One region of the Sphingomonas sp. 2378 genome, then DNA from elsewhere that is predicted to be linked to it. Evidence: riboswitches for the same ligand, from Rfam matches in the RefSeq annotation. Region 1 holds a riboswitch; each other region holds the start of a gene.
What was found. A riboswitch is a leader RNA that binds a small molecule or an ion and turns the genes downstream of it on or off. The one in region 1 is predicted to bind cobalamin.

Region 2: another riboswitch for cobalamin. It lies ahead of SM191_RS13455 (TonB-dependent receptor); the one in region 1 lies ahead of cobW (cobalamin biosynthesis protein CobW).
Region 3: another riboswitch for cobalamin. It lies ahead of SM191_RS10500 (DUF1636 domain-containing protein); the one in region 1 lies ahead of cobW (cobalamin biosynthesis protein CobW).

The regions. Positions count from the first base shown of each region.
Region 1 is NZ_JAXCMJ010000023.1:11,756-17,126, reverse strand. Features, by position in the region: gene secD (protein translocase subunit SecD) at 1-257, opposite strand, end outside; gene yajC (preprotein translocase subunit YajC) at 265-600, opposite strand; tRNA gene SM191_RS12255 (tRNA-Pro) at 793-869, shown strand; gene SM191_RS12250 (septal ring lytic transglycosylase RlpA family protein) at 1,067-1,624, opposite strand; cobalamin riboswitch at 1,737-1,939, shown strand; gene SM191_RS12245 (HoxN/HupN/NixA family nickel/cobalt transporter) at 2,105-3,175, shown strand; cobalamin riboswitch at 3,198-3,395, shown strand; gene cobW (cobalamin biosynthesis protein CobW) at 3,574-4,611, shown strand; gene cobN (cobaltochelatase subunit CobN) at 4,617-5,371, shown strand, end outside.
Region 2 is NZ_JAXCMJ010000028.1:37,110-42,480, reverse strand. Features, by position in the region: gene SM191_RS13470 (acyltransferase family protein) at 1-172, shown strand, start outside; gene SM191_RS13465 (TonB-dependent siderophore receptor) at 188-2,443, opposite strand; gene SM191_RS13460 (hypothetical protein) at 2,544-2,852, opposite strand; cobalamin riboswitch at 2,939-3,156, shown strand; gene SM191_RS13455 (TonB-dependent receptor) at 3,338-5,371, shown strand, end outside.
Region 3 is NZ_JAXCMJ010000017.1:61,356-66,726, reverse strand. Features, by position in the region: gene SM191_RS10510 (histidine phosphatase family protein) at 1-313, opposite strand, end outside; gene cobT (nicotinate-nucleotide--dimethylbenzimidazole phosphoribosyltransferase) at 310-1,320, opposite strand; gene SM191_RS10500 (DUF1636 domain-containing protein) at 1,317-1,724, opposite strand; cobalamin riboswitch at 1,815-2,006, opposite strand; gene SM191_RS10495 (S9 family peptidase) at 2,177-4,441, opposite strand; gene SM191_RS10490 (glycoside hydrolase family 2 TIM barrel-domain containing protein) at 4,438-5,371, opposite strand, start outside.

The sequences.
Region 1 (5,371 bases):
GGATTGCCGCGCCGCATCTCGGCCGCGACCTGGTCGCGCATCGTCTCCAGCCGGGTATTGGCGAGGTCGGCGGTGTCCGCCTCCAGCAGCAGATAGCTGCCGCCCGCCAGGTCGAGGCCCTTGTTGACGCGCGGATGGGGGATCGCCCCCCATTTGTCGGTCATGCTCTCGGGCAGGAAGCTCGGGATCGCCAGCAGGCACAGGGCCGCCAGCAGCGCGACGATGGAAGCGACCTTCCAGCGGGGGAAATCCAGCATCGGTGGATCAGTCGTTCGCGGGCTTGGCGGTGGGATCGACCACGTCGGTCAGCGTCGCCTTGACCACGCGGACGCGGACATTGGGGGCGATCTCGACCTCGACCAGCGTGTCCTCGACGCGGGTCACCTTGCCGACGATGCCGCCCGCCGTGGTGACCTGATCGCCCTTCTTGACCCCCTCGACCGCCGCTTGCAGCGTCTTCATGCGACGCTGTTGCGGGCGGATCATCAGGAAGTAGAAGACCACGAAGACGAGGAGCAGCGGCGCGAGGCTGAGGAACGAGGCGGCGCCGCTGGACGCGGCGGCCCCGGTGGTTGCCTGGGCGGTGAAGGGAATGAACATTCGGACCCGTCTATGCTGAATGGGCACGGGCACCGGCCGACCGATGACGATCGACAAGCCCCCATGTCGGATAGCCTGCCCGCTACCATCGCAGGCGGACAGGCGCAATGGAGAGCCGGATGTGGTGTCGGCACCGTCGCAACATCAAGGCTTGCATCCCACGGAAAACCCGCCTAGAGGCCGCCGCTCGGTCGGGGCGTAGCGCAGCCTGGTAGCGCATCACACTGGGGGTGTGGGGGTCGCAGGTTCGAATCCTGTCGCCCCGACCAATCTTCTTCCTACATGGGCGGATGACGGCGGAGCGGGCGGAAGCCCGTTCTTTCGCCATGCCCATTCCTCCCTGCGCAAAGCGCGGGGAGGGGGACCGCCGCGCAGCGGTGGTGGAGGGGCGAGGGGCGTTTGCCCCTCCACCACTCGCTGACGCGAGCGGTCCCCCTCCCCAAGCAAGCTTGGGGAGGATTGGGCGTTACCGCACCGTCATCCCCGCCGCCGTGATCTGCGACAGCAAATTCGCCCGCACCGCATCCGTTACCGGAGGCAATGGCCGCGCCGCCTTGCCGTGGCGCAGGCGTTCGCGGTCCTTTTCGTCCGGCTCGACCCGCCGGACCCGCACCGCCGCCCTGCCCACCGCGCGCAGGCCCAGTTGCTCCGCCGCGCCGCGTGACAGGTCGATGATCCGCGACGATCCGGCGAACGGCCCGCGATCGTTGACCCGCACGATGATCCGCCGCCCGGTGTCCAGCGCCGTCACCTCGACATAGCTGGGCAGCGGCAAAGTCGTATGCGCCGCCGTCGCCCAGCCTGGGCGGAAGCGTTCGCCATTCGCGGTGCGCTTGCCCGATTCGCCGCCATACCAACTGGCATAGCCCAACATGTCGTAGGTCGCGTCCTCGGCGGGGACATAGGTGACGCCGCGCACCGAATAGGGCTTGCCGATCCGCACCGGATAATCGCTGACCGGCCGGTAGTTCCCGCCGGAGCAGGCCGCGACCAGACAGGCCGCCGCCGGTGTCCATCGGCGCATCGCTTTCCTTATCATGGATGTCGATTAAGCCGCGCACGCCGCCGGATAAAGCCGTTTGCGCCTCCATCCGCCGCAGACTATCCCCATGACGACCGGAACGGGCTTTCAGCCCAGACCGGTCTTTCGCGCCGGTGCCCTTCGGGGCTTGAAACGGGAATATGGTGCAAATCCATAGCTGTCCCTGCAACTGTAAGCGGTGAGCGAGCGATGCCGGTTCCTGCCAACGGGGAACAGCCACTGGAGCCATCCGGGAAGGCCGCATCGCCGACGCTTCGACCCGCAAGCCAGGAGACCTGCCGGTGCGAGTCGCTCTTGCCGCGATCCAGGGGATGGTCATGGCCAGGATATATTGTATCATGCGAGCGACGCCCATCGGCCGATACGAATCGGCCATCTTGCCCGGCGTGCGTCCGTGGGGCGGGATGGTGACCGCGATCGCGGAGTTCGGCCTTTGTCGCAATGACGCCAGGGGTATCACCCATGTCCAACCATCCTGCCGGAGCCCCCCGCGCCCGGTTGCCGCTGAAAAAGCGGGTCGCGCTGTTGATGGGCGCGCTGATTATCGTCAATATCGCCGTCTGGGGCTGGGCGCTGAGCGTGTTCGCGGGCAACAGCCTGATGCTGGGCACCGCCCTGCTCGCCTATAGCCTGGGGCTGCGCCACGCGGTCGATGCCGATCACATCGCCGCCATCGACAATGTCACCCGCAAGCTGATGCAGGATGGCCAGCGACCCATCGCGGTCGGCCTGTGGTTCGCGATCGGCCATTCCGCCATCGTACTGATCGCGGCGACCACCGTGGCGCTCGCCGCCAGCACGCTCGCCGATTTCGAGGCGTTCGGGCAGAGCGGCGGAACCATCGCCACCATCGTCTCGGCCAGTTTCCTGTTCGCCATCGCGATCATGAACCTCATCATCCTGCGCGACGTCTGGACCCGGTTCCGCCGGGTGGCGCGCGGCGAGCCGATGGCGGAGGCCGACGCCGACATGCTGTTTTCCGGGCAGGGGCCGCTGTCGCGGCTGTTCCGCCCGCTGTTCCGCCTGATCCGGCGAAGCTGGCATATGGCCCCGCTCGGCTTTCTGTTCGGGCTGGGCTTCGACACCGCGACCGAGGTGGCCATTCTGGGGCTTTCCGGGGCACATGCCGCCGATGGCGTGTCGCTGGCGACGATCCTGGTCTTCCCCGTGCTGTTCGCGGTCGGCATGGCGTTGATCGACACCGCCGACGGGCTGGTGATGCTGGGGGCCTATGAGTGGGCGTTCGTTCATCCGCTGCGCAAGCTCTACTATAATATGACGATCACGCTGGTTTCTGCCTTGGTGGCGCTGGTGATCGGGGGGATTCAGGCGACCGCCCTGCTGGCCGAGCGGTTCGGCTGGACGGCGGGGCCGTTCCGTTATGCGGGCGCGCTGTCCGAGCATTTCAACGTGCTGGGCTTTGCGATCGTCGGGCTGTTCGTCCTTTGCTGGGGGGCGAGTTTCCTCCTCTATCGCTGGCGCGGGTTCGCGGCGATGGAGGCGCGAATTGCCAAGCCCGGCGCGGCGGGATAAATGCCGCACATCGGGGGCGAAAGTCTCCGAAGATCGCGCCGGTGCCCGCAAGGGCTTCAAACGGGAATGGGGTGCAAATCCCCGGCTGTCCCTGCAACTGTAAGCGGTGAGCGAGCGATGCTGGTGCCCATTGAGGCACGGCCACTGGAGTGATCCGGGAAGGCGCATCCCCTTGCTTCGACCCGCGAGCCAGGAGACCTGCCGGCGTCATGGTCGCTCTTGCCTGGACCCAGGGGATGGTCGGGGCACGGTTCTCCGTCGGAGAGCGACGAAGCCATGCGGCCGGGGCCGCATCGGTCGCCGGTCAGCGGGATGGATGCAATGTCGCGCCCGTCCGTCACCGCTCCGGCGATCCGCCCCATGCCGTGCTCGCTCGTCCGGCGCGTCGGAGAATTGTTTTGCGCGATCTTTCAAAGGTCCCCGTCACCATCGTCACCGGCTTTCTGGGCGCGGGCAAGACCACGCTCATCAGCCATCTGATCCGCAACGCGGGCGGTCGTCGCCTGGCGGTGGTGGTCAACGAGTTCGGCACGCTGGGCGTCGATGGCGACATCCTCCAGTCCTGCGCCATCCCCGACTGTCCGGCGGAGAATATCGTCGAACTGGCCAATGGCTGCATCTGCTGCACCGTCGCCGACGACTTCATTCCCACGGTGGAGAAGCTGCTGGCGATGGAGCCGCGCCCCGATCACATCCTGATCGAGACCTCGGGGCTGGCGCTGCCCAAGCCGCTCTTGAAGGCGTTCGACTGGCCCGCCATCCGCTCGCGGATCACGGTGGACGGTGTGGTGGCGCTCGCCGATGCGGAAGCCGTCGCGGCGGGCCGCTTCGCCCCCGATCTGGATGCGGTGGAGGCCCAGCGCGCCGCCGACCCCAGCCTCGACCATGAAACGCCGCTGTCGGAAGTGTTCGAGGACCAGTTGGCCTGCGCCGACCTCGTGCTGCTCACCAAGGCCGATCTCGCCGGGCCGGAAGGCGTCGCCAGGGCGCGCGAAATCATCGCCGCCGAAGCCCCCCGCCCGCTGCCGATGGTCGAGGCGGTGGACGGTATCGTCTCCGCCGAGATCGTGCTGGGGCTGGAAGCCGCCGCCGAGGACGACATCGCCGCGCGCCCTTCGCACCATGACGGCGCGGACGATCACGAGCATGACGATTTCGACAGCATCTCGGTGATGCTGGGCGAGGTGGATAGCCCCGAAGTGATCGCCGCGCGCATCGTCACGCTGGCCGAACAGCAGGATATCCTGCGCGTGAAGGGCTATGCGGCGGTCGCGGGTAAGCCGATGCGCTTGCTGGTGCAGGCGGTTGGTCGCCGGGTGCGGACGAATTACGACCGCCCCTGGGCCGCAGGCGAGCCGCGCGGCACCCGTCTGGTCGTCATCGCCGAGCATGACCGGATCGACCGGCCTGCGATCGAGGCCGTGCTGAAGGGCTGAACGCGGTGCATCTCGTCTTTCGCGAGAGCCATGGGCTGGAGGAACAGGCGGTTCCACAGGATCTGGGGCAGCGCCCCGGTGACGTGGTCGTGCTGTCCTTCTCCGACAGCGATCTCAGCGCCTTTGCGGCGGGCTGGCGGGCGGGGGGATTTCCCTGGTCGCTGCGGCTCGCCAATCTGGCGGCTTTGGTCCATCCGCTGTCGGTCGACACCTATGTCGAGCGGACTTTGGTTCATGCGAAGGCGATCCTGATCCGGCTGATCGGCGGGGCGGCGTACTGGGATTACGGCCTGCGCGAAGTCGAACGGCTGGCGCGCGAGCGGGGTATCGCGCTCGCCGTGCTGGCGGCGGATGGGCGCGAGGACCGGCGGTTGATGGCGGCATCCACTGTCGATGAGGCGGTGGTGCGGCGGTTGACGGTGCTGTGCGATGCGGGTGGGGCGGATGCGGCGGCGGTGGCTTTGGCGGCGTTGGCGGCAGTGTCGCCCGTGGCTCTTGCCCCTCCCCAACCCCTCCCCCTGCCGGGAGAGGGGCTTTTCGCTGGTACGTTCGCCACAAGCACGCCCCTCCCGCAGGCGGGAGGGAATGGGGGAGGGCCCTCGCCCCAAGCGATGTCGCCTGCGGCCTTGCCCCTCCCCAACCCCTCCCCCTGCCGGGAGAGGGGCTTTGAATTGGCGCCGGTTGGTGGTTGGACCCCAGACGTTTTGCACTGTCCCGCCGCAACCCTGCTGACCGCAACCCGCCCCCGAGTTCTGATCGT
Region 2 (5,371 bases), on a different contig from region 1:
GTTCGTGTATGTCTATATGAACTGGGTGGCGAGCGAGCGTGCGAGCAGCGGCATGACGGCGATGGTCGCGGTGTCGCTCTATCTGTTCACCATCGCCTTCGCCATGATCGCGCTTCGCGTCTGGGACAGGCCGATCCGCCGGTTTCTGGGGCGGAGGGGCGGCGTCGCGTAACGCCGCCCCCGACGCTCAATAGGTGTAGCGCAAGGTCGCGAACACCGTGCGCGGGTTGCCATAATAATTGCCGCGCGCGGTGGAGTTGATGCGGGCATAATAGGTCTTGTCGAACACATTGTTGACGTTGACCGACAGGCCCAGCCGCTGGTTCACCTCATAGCCCGCGCGCAGATCGACCACGGCATAGGCCCCCTGCCGGACGATGGTGGAGGGCACGAACGCCCCTTGCGCGTTGCGGGTCGCCGCCGCACCGCCATAGGTCTCGCTGAACCAGGTCATTCCGCCGCCCAGGCTGGCCCCCTGGAGCACACCGCCCTGCGGCTTATAGTTGGTGAACAGCTTGACCATATGCTCGGGGATGATCGGGGTCAGGGTCAGCCCCTCGACCACCGGGTTGATGTCCGACAGATATTTGGTGCGGGTCAGGCTGTAGCCGCCATTGATCCGCCAGCCCGGCAGGATCTCGCCCGATGCCTCCGCCTCGATGCCGCGTGCGCGGACCTTGCCGAGCTGATAGACGATCAGCAGGTTGTCGGGGTCGTTGATCGTGCGGTTGCGCTGCGTGATCTGATAGGCCGCGGCGGACAGCAACAGGCGCTTGTCCATCAGGGCCAGTTTGGTTCCCGCCTCATATTGGTCGCCGACCAGCGGCTCGATCGGGCGTCCGTCGGGGCGCTGGCGGCCGCCCGAGCTGACCGGACTGAAGCTGTCGGCATAGCTGGCATAGACGTTCCAGTCGCCGGTCACGTCCCACACCGCGCCCGCATAGGGGGTGAAGCGGCCGTTGAAGCCATAGCGGGTCGGGGCCGGGATCGTGCCCGAGGCGACCAGAAGGGTACGGATCGTCGTGTCCCACCACGTCACGCGCCCGCCGCCGGTCAGGGTCAGGCCCGTGACCGGGCTGAGCCGCATCTGGCCGTAAATGCCATATTGCTCCACGTCGGTCGCGCTGCCGCCATAGACCTGGGTGACGAAGCGGTTGGTGCCCGGCACGCGATAGGGCGCCGAGGGGCCATAGGGCTTCAGCGCCGGTTCGGGCGGCGAGACGGGATCGAAGACGTTGATCGTCGCAAAGTTCGACAGGCGGGTATAATAGGAGGTGCCCGAGCTGGCCTGATAATCCCAACCCAGGATCAGCGTCTGGTCGCGGCCGAAAAGCGGAAAACTGCCGATCGCATTGAAGTCGAAGGCGCGGGTCTGTTGCTTGCTGTCGCCGCGATAGGCGATCTGGTTGGTGACGCCCTGATTGGCGGCGGTCACCGGCTGGCTGCCGATATAGCTGTAGATGTCGATGCGATCGACATCGGTATAGAGCCCGGTCGCGCGCAGCGTCCAGCGGTCGCTGACCCGGTGCGCCAGTTCGGCGAACCCGCTCCACGTCCTGGATTCGAACCGGTTCCATTCCGCACCCAGATAGGTGGAGCGATCGACCGACAGCAGCCGCCCGTCGCTGCCATCGCTGCCGCCCGCATAGCCGGGCAGGCCCGACTGGATCGCGGGGCGGAAGCGGTCGTAATTGCCCCCGACCGTCAGGGTGGTGCGCTCGCCGATCTTGAGCGCGCCCGTGGCATAGGCGGCGACGCGGTTGCGGTGCGCGGTGTCGAAGAACTGGTCCTGATCCTGGCCCATGACCCCGAAGCGGAACCCCAGCCGCTCGCTGGCGGGGAGCGACGCGTCCAGCTCCAGCCGGACATTGTCGAAGCTGCCCAGCCCCGCCACCGCCTGCACCCGCGCGGTGTCGAGCGGGCGTTTGCGGACCAGGTTGATGCTGCCCGCCGGATTGCCCGCGCCGCTGAACAGCCCTGCGGGACCGCGCAGCACCTCGACCCGGTCATAGAAGAACAGGTCGGGCACCACGGCGGGGAAGGCGAGGGCGAAGGTCGGGACACCGTCGATCAGGTAATTGTTGATCGCGAAACCGCGCGAGAAATAGGACGGGTCCTCGCTGCCCACGCCGTTGACGGTGATGCCGTTGGTCGCGGTCAGCGCATCTTCCAGCGTGAACAGATTCTGCGCCTCGATCTGGTCGCGCTCGATCACCGTGACGGTGTTGGGAATGTCCTTGAGCGGGGTCACGGTCTTGCCGACCTCGCGGCCATAGCTTTTGCCGAGCACGACGATGTCGTTGCCGGTCTGGTCCCCCGCTCCATTGTCGGTCGACGGCGTGGCACGGTCCGCGACGATGGGCCGGGCCCCCTCGGCCAGCGCCGGTGCCGCCACCCCCGACAGAGCGAGCGCAAGCGTCTTCAATGCCGAACCAGCCAGCATGTCGTTCCCCAATCTTCTATTGATATGCAGTCGCAATAGTCATGAGGTGCGCGGGCGTAAACCCCCATCATGACAAAATCATCATCTTGGGGTCGGCGGGTCAGCGGCGGCGGCGCGTCTTTCCGCCGGAGGGGGCCATGTCTTCGGGCGGTTCGCCGGACTCGACCAGCTCGACGACCTCGAACGCATAGCCGAGCCAGCCCCGCTGGCGCATCGCCTCGGCCATGGCGGCATCGTTCGCCTTGGCGTCCTTGCGCGACTTGGCATGGCCCCAAAAGACTTCGGTACGACCACCGCCCAGATCGGCGACGATCCGCCAATAATGGGTGAAGGGCGCGGCGGTCGGGCCGATCGTCTTCACATAGCCATCGGCCATGGTGGCGGTCAGATAGCGGGTCTTGCGTGCCATCATGCCGTCATAGCGCGGCTCGGCGCGATGCTCATCACCCTTGACGCCGCTGCCGCCAGCCCCCTACCGATGCGACGCCGGAATAATCCGGCAATGATCGCGCCGGTTCTCCCGACAAGGGGGATTAAAAGGGAACGCGGTGAGGGCGGCGACGCCCGAATCCGGGGCTGTCCCTGCAACTGTAAGCGGTGAGCGGATACGCACGGGGCGGCGATGGCCGGTCCAGCCACTGGGGTGACCTGGGAAGGCGCGTATGCCGCGATGACCCGTGAGCCAGGAGACCTGCCGGCGTCAGGTCGCTCATGCCTGGTCCAGGGGATGGCCGAGGCTAAGGTCTTTTCCGACGAGCGACGCCAACGATGGCGGAGGCGCAATGGTTTGCCATGGCGAGTGCGGAAGAGCGTCCAGTACGCATGGCATCCGGCCGTTCGGAGACGAACGGAAAAGCCTCGGCTTGTTTGCGACGAGACGCTATGGGCAATTGTATGTTATATCATTACAGATTCGGAGCGGTCCATCTGGGCCTGTGGGGTGGCGCGGCGCTTGTCCTGGGGACGGGACCCGCCTGGGCGCAAAAGGTAGAGGGGCAGGGGGCCGATGCCACCGTGCTGGTCGTCGGCACACGCGATAAACAGGCGCTGGATACGCCCAACGGCACGGCCAGTCGGCTGGGCCTGACCCCGCTGGAGACCCCTGCCAGTATCGCGTCGCTGGATGGCGAGACGATCCGCGCGCGGGGTGACCTGTCGATCGTCGATGCGACCACGCGTGCGCCGGGCATCGCCAGTGTCGCCAATCCCGGCAATGGCGGCACCGCGCTGTCGGCGCGGGGCTTTTCGGGGCAGGGATCGGTGCTGCAACTGATCGACGGGGTGCGGCTGTTCCCGGCGGCGGGGACGATCACCTTCCCGACCGATCCCTGGATGGTCGAGCGGATCGACGTGCTGAGCGGTCCCGCCTCGGTCCTCTACGGCCAGGGCGCGCTGGGCGGCGCGGTCAACGTCGTGATGCGCAAACCCACGGCGCAAACGCATGGTCAGGCCGAGATCGGCTATGGCGCACAGGACAGTGTCCGCGCCGCCGCCGGGATCGGCGGACCGTTGGGGGAGGCGCTGGGCTATCGCGTCGATGCCAGCTATCGCCGTTCGGACGGCTATGTCGATCGCGGGCATTCGGACAGCGTCGCCTTGTCGGGGACGCTGAAATGGACGCCCTCGCCGATGTTCGCGGTCACGGTGCGGGGCGATCATGGCGACCAGCGGCCGATCGGCTATTTCGGGACGCCGCTGATCGACGGGCGGCTCGACCTTCGAGTACGCGACCGCAACTATAATGTCGGTGATGGGCGGATGCGGTTCCGCGACGACCGCGCCTCGGTCCAGATCGATTGGACGCCGAGTGCGGTGATCAGCCTGTCCAACATCGCCTATTATCTGACCAGCGATCGCTTCTGGCGCAATCTGGAGAATTATTGCTGGGTGGGCGCGGGCGGCACCTGCACGGATGGTTCGACCGGCACCCCCGGCACGATCCGGCGGAGCAGCAATTACGGCATCCGTCACGACCAGACCCAATGGGGCGATCAGGCGAGCGTGACGTGGCGGACCGGGCTTGCCCCCGGCATCACCAATGCGCTGGTGGTGGGCGGGGAGGCCAATCTGGTCCGCTTCACCCATGAGAACGACTTCGGGTCGGACGCGCAAGTCGATGCGGTCGATCCCTTCGCCTTCGATCCCGGCCGCTTCCTCGATACGCAGGGGATCGCGCCCCGATACCGCACCCGCACGACCGCGCTGGCGGTCTTTGCCGAGGACCGGGTGACGCTGGGGGCGAAATGGTCGGTGATCGGCGGCTTCCGCTATGAGGAGAATCAGGTCCGTCGCTGGGCCATCGCCTATCCGGGCGGGACGCGGACCGACAGCTTCGTCTTCGAAAAGACCTTCCACAATGCGACCTGGCGGGCGGGCGTCGTCTATCAACCGGTGCCGACCCTGTCGCTCTATGCCCAATATGCCACCGGCGTCGATCCGCTGGGCACGTTGACCACGGTGTCGACCGGGCAGGTGGGATTCAGCAACGCGCGCGGCCATCAGGTCGAGGCGGGGGCCAAATGGCTGTTCCTGGGTGGCCGGGGCAGCGCGACGCTGGCGGCCTATCGGATCGTGAAGACCGGGCTGCTGGCGCAGCGTACCCTGTCGAGCCCCGTCGAGCAGGTGGGGCAGCGATCGGCCCAGGGGATCGAGGCGGCGGTGTCGGTCGATCTGCCACGAGGATTCGGGATCGACGCCAACGGCACCGTCCTGGATGCGCGGTTCGACGATTTCCGGTCGAGCGGCGTCGATTATACCGGCCGCACCCCGCCGAACGTGCCCGAGACGCTGGGCAATCTCTGGCTGCGCTGGGATGCATCGGCCAAGGTGCAGGCGCGGGCCGGGCTGCGTTATGTGGGGCCGCGCTTCTCGGACAATGGCAATGTCTTTCGCATACCCGGCTATGCGACGGTGGACGGCACCCTGTCC
Region 3 (5,371 bases), on a different contig from region 1:
GCGGGGCGTCGTCGGGGTCATGCCAGAAACGATCGAGCGCGGCCCGGTCGATCGCGTCGGGGGCCAGTCCGTCCCAGTCGCCAAAGTCCAGTTCGCGCCAGCGGGGATCGATCTCGGTCGGGCCGATCGCCTCGGCGCAGGCGCGGGCTCTCGACAGGTCGGAGCCGATCCGTCGCACGACCTCCACCCCGCGCGCGCGCTCGACACAGGCGGCGAGGCCCCGTGCCGTCGCCGGGCTGTCGGTCCGCCCCAGCATCCGCCCCGTCAGTTCGGGCTCGCCGTGACGAAGCAGATGGAGGCGGAACCCGGTCACGCGGTGGCGACCCCCGCTTCGGCAAAGGTCGCCATGCCGTCATGCGCGGCCAGCGCCGATCGGATCACCTGCACCGCCACCGCCGCGCCGCTACCCTCGCCCAGCCGCATGTCGAGCGACAGGATCGGCGTCAGCCCCAGCCGGTCGAGCAGTCGGACATGCCCCGGCTCGGCGGAGCAATGGCCCGCCAGGCAATGGGCGGCGATCCCGGGATTGGCGAAAGCGAGCGGGGCGATCGCGGCGGTGCCGATGAAGCCGTCCAGCACGATGGGTACGCGCTTCGCCCGCGCGGCCAGCACCGCGCCCGCGATCGCCGCAATCTCCCGCCCGCCCAGATGGCGCAGGATTTCAAAGGCGCTGCCCAGATGGTCGCGGTGCAGGGACAGGCCATCGGCCACGGCGACAGCCTTGCGCGACAGGCCTTGCGCATCGACGCCGGTGCCGGGGCCGACCCAGTCGGACGCATCGCCTCCAAAACTGGCGGCGGCGAGCGCGGCGGCGGGGGTGGTGTTGCCGATCCCCATCTCGCCCAGCACCAGCAGGTCGGCATCGCCCACCGCGTCGGCCCCGGCGTTCAGCGCGGCGAGGCATTCCGCCTCGCTCATCGCCGGTGCGGTGGTGAAGTCCATGGTGGGCCGGTCGAGATCGAGTGGCACCACCGACAGCGCCAGCCCCGCCGCCGCCGCCAGCGCGTTGATCGCGGCTCCTCCGGCGGCGAAATTGGCGACCATCTGCGCGGTCACCTCCGCCGGAAAGGCGCTGACCCCGCGCGCGACGACGCCGTGATTCCCGGCGAAAATGACGGCGCGGCCCCGTTCGATCCGGGGACGCTCGCGGCCTTGCCATCCGGCGAGGAAGATCGCGATCTCCTCCAACCGGCCCAGCGAGCCGGGGGGCTTGGTCAACTGGCCCTGCCGTGCGGTCGCCGCGTCACGGGCGGCCGCATCGGGTTCGGGCAAGGTGGCCAGTGCCGCCTCGAACGCGGCGACGGTGGGGAAAGCCTTCATTCGACGACGAATCCTTCGGGCGGCGTGCGGGTGAGGAAATGGCCCTTCACCCCTTGCGGCCATTGCTTGTACGGCACCTGCCCCCAGTCGCTGGCGGCATAGGCCCGCGCATAGTCCAGGATGGCGCGGGCGGCATCGTCATCGGGGGCGAACTTGCCCATGACATAGCCGACCTTGCCGGGGCAGCGCAGATGGACGGTGCAGAAGGACTGGCAGGCGAACAGGCAGGGCATCTCCTCGACCGCCACCTCGGCATAAGCGGGGTCGGAGGCCTGGACGCGGCGCAACGCCTCGACCAGCAGCGCGCCGCCGCGCTTGCCGTCGTCATTCTCGCGCACGTCGTCGGACAGGCGACAGGTGTTGCAGGCGACCACGGCGGGGCCGTTGGTGGCGGGTTTCAGCATGGGACGGACTCGGTCACGGGGCATTCTCCACAAAGCGCCGTCGCCCGCGCGAGGGGAAACCCCCGTCCGTCCGGCACACCCTGACCGGTCGAAGGACGACCGCGACGGGCAGGTCTCCTGGCTCGCGGGTCGGGGCCGGTCCGCCGCCTTCTCAGGGGTGTTCTGCCCCCAATGGCGTGATGGCGAACGGCTCGCCGCTTACAGTTGCAGGGGCAGCCGGGGCATCGCACCCCATTCCCTTTTCATCCCCCGCCAAGGGGAACCTGTCGCGGGAGGAGCGATAGGCGTGTGGAGGAGGGGAGGCAATTCTTTCCTTCCGGCCCCTTCCTCCTCTTTTCCACCCCGGCGCAGGCCGTGGTCCAGGCGCCGTTCGCGATGTGGTGCGCTCCATTGTGCGCCGAAACTGGACCCCGGCCTGCGCCGGGGTGGTGCGCACGATATGCGGAAGAAACTCACTCCTCGCCGCGCAGAGCCTTCAGGAAGAACGCATATTGCCGCCGCATGGCATATGCGACCGGGCCGGTGGAGCGCCCGGCGGTATGCTCGCCGCCGGGGACGACCAGCAGGTCGAAATCCTTGTCCGCCTTGATCAGCGCATCGACGACCTGCGTCGTGCTGGCGGGATCGACGTTGGAATCCTGCTCGCCGACGACCAGCATCAGCTTGCCCTGCAACTGCCCGGCATGGACCACGCCCGAGGCGTCCAGATAACTCCGGTCGACCGGATAGCCGAGCCATTGTTCGTTCCAGTCGATCTTGTCCATCCGGTTGTCGAAACACCCGGCATAGGCGACCCCGGCCTTGTAGAATTCGGGGTGGAAGAGCAGCGCATTCAGTGTGCTCTGCCCGCCCGCCGAGCCGCCATAGATACCGACGCGGGTGATATCGGCGGCGGGGTCCTTCGCGTTCAGCGCCTTCATCCAGGCGATGCGATCGGGAAAGCCGCTATCGGCCAGGTTCTTCCAGGCGACGTCGTGAAAGGCCTTGGAGCGGTTGGCGGTGCCCATGCCGTCGATCATCACGACGATGAAGCCCAGATCGGCGAGCTGCTGCATCCCCATGACCTTGTCGCCGCCGGAGAAAGCGCCGAACGGCCAGAAGCCCTTGGGCACGAAACTGTCGTGCGGTCCGGCATAGATGTTCTCGATCACCGGATAGCGCCTGGCCGGGTCATAGTCGCGTGGGCGGACGACCAGGCCGTAGATATCGGTCTTGCCGTCGCGGCCCTTGGCGGTGAAGCGTTCGGGCGGGCGGAACCCGGCGGCGGTCAGCGCGGTGATGTCGCCCTTTTCCAGCGTCTGGATCAGGTGGCCATCGCGGGCGTCACGCCATTCCATCGTCTCCGGCAGGTCGGTGCGGGAGAAGACGTCGACGTAAGTGGTCATGTCGGGAGAGAAGCGGACTTCGTGAGTCGCATTCTCGCGCGTCAGCCGGGTCAGGTTGCGGCCGTCGAAATCCACCCGGAACCAGTGTTTGTAATAGGGGTCTTCGCCCGGCACGAAGCCGCTGGCCGAGAACCAGATTTGCCGCTTCTCGTCATCGACCTTGGCAATGTCGCGGACGACCCAGTTGCCTTTGGTGATCTGGCGGACGACGCGGCCGGTCGCGCCGTCGATCAGATAGAGATGCCGCCATCCGTCCCGCTCCGACGCCCAGAGGATTTCGCGGCCCAGCCCCTTCACGTCGTGCGACCAGATGCGGTCGCGGAAGACGAAGGTCTTCGCGCTTTCGGTGACGGCGGCATGGGCCGCGCCGGTGTCGGCATCGACCGCGATGATCTTCGCTTCGCCGAAGCCGCGTTTCAGATCGTCAAAGGCGAAACTCCTGCTGTCCGCGCGCCATTCGGGGGCGGACAGGGTATAGGCACCCGCGAACAGCGCCGGGTCGATCTCGGTCCGCTGGCCGTCCGCGACGCGGAACAGGACGGGCGATTCCTGATCCACGGCATCGCCGGGCTTGGGATAGAGTTGCTGGACGACCTCGGGGTGGACCTTGCCCGGCGGCGCGGCGAGGACGCGGGTGACCATGCGGGCATAGCCGGGGCGGACGCGCTGGAGCGCGATATGCCGGCCGTCGGGGCTCCAGGCGATGGTTTCGGGGTCGTAGAAATTGGCGGGGCTGCCGTCCTGGGAGCGCCAGACCTCCTTGCCGCCATTCGCGGTCCGCACGACCAGATTGTCGTCGAGGACCAGCGCCTCCAGCCTGCCATCGGGGGAAAGGCGGGGATGGTTGTCGGCGGGAATACGCAGGTCGCGCACCACGCCAAATCCGCGCGGGCGGGCAGGGTTCTCGGGCGGGACGATGGTGCAGACCGGTCGGATGACGGTGCAGCGATAGACGGTGTCGTCATAACCGATCGAGAAACGGATCGCCGTGCGGTCGGGCGAATAGGCGAAATGCTCGAAGGGGAGGCGGGAAGGTTCGACCGGCTTGCCCGTCACCTTGGACAGCGCGGGGGCGAGCGCGGCGGCGTCGAAGGCGGGAGCCTTGGCGCGGGTGGCGGCGTCGACATCGACAAAGGCGAAGCCGCCCGCCACCGTCTTGCGATAATGGAAATGCCGCCCGTCCGCATCCCATTCGGCGGGCGAGGCGATATCGCGGGTCAGCCATTGCCACTGGTCGCGAAGCGCCAGCGACGTGGCGATCCGGTCGGGCACGGTCTGCGCCGCCAAGGGCGAGGTGGTCAGCGACAGGGCGAGGAGGGCAAGTCGCTTCACTGGGCGGCTCCGATCGTGAAGCTGTAGGTCAGCGGCTGGAGCGCGATGCGATAGGGCATGTGCGCGCGGCCATCGAGGTTCCAGCCGGTATCGCCCCCGACCCCGGCCTGCGCGGCGTCGATCAGCAGCGTGCCGTCGCCATGCGGGCGGATATCCGAACTATGCGCCTTGCCCGGCGGCTTCATCGCGAGGTCGGCATAGGGGAAGGGCAGGGCGTTCACCGACAGCGGCTGCGCCCCCGTCACCCGGAGCCCCACGCCCGTGCCGGTCAGTTGCACCCAGCGAACATCGGTCTTGTTGCCGCTCTCCTGCGGGCGGGCATAGTCGTGATACTGGTCCGCCAGCGCGCCGCTCCAGCGGGCGATGCTCGCGCCGGTCTTGCGGTCGGCATAGCTTTCCCAGGGGCCGCGCCCGAACCAGCTCACCTGGCCGAATTGCTGCCCCGGCGTCGCGAAGGCGAGGCCGACGCGCAAGGGATCGGGCAATGTCGCGCGGAGCGGCGTGAAGCGCACCGTCGCGGTCGCGCTGCCGTCGGGAGCCATGGTCCAGCGGGTCCGCATCTTGACCGATCCCACGCCCATGTCGTGATCGACGACGATGGCGTTGCCCTCGCGCTGGATATGGTCGAGGCGGCGATGCTCGGAGAAATATTGCCACATCGCATGGCTCTTGGGCACGCCAGCACCCACATCATTGTCGGTCGGCGCACGGGTGAAATTGGGCGCGCCGCCGGTCAGCAAGGTCTTGCCGTCACGGGCATAGCGGCGGACCAGGCCCGTTGCGCGGTCGATCTCCAGTACCGCATTTTCGGCTTTCAGCGTCATTGCGTCGGCGCTTTCCTCCGGCACGACCGATCCGGCGGTGGTGGCGGCGAAGACCGGGGCGGAGAGCGCGAACTGCTCCCAGCCGACGACATGACCCGCGGGCAGC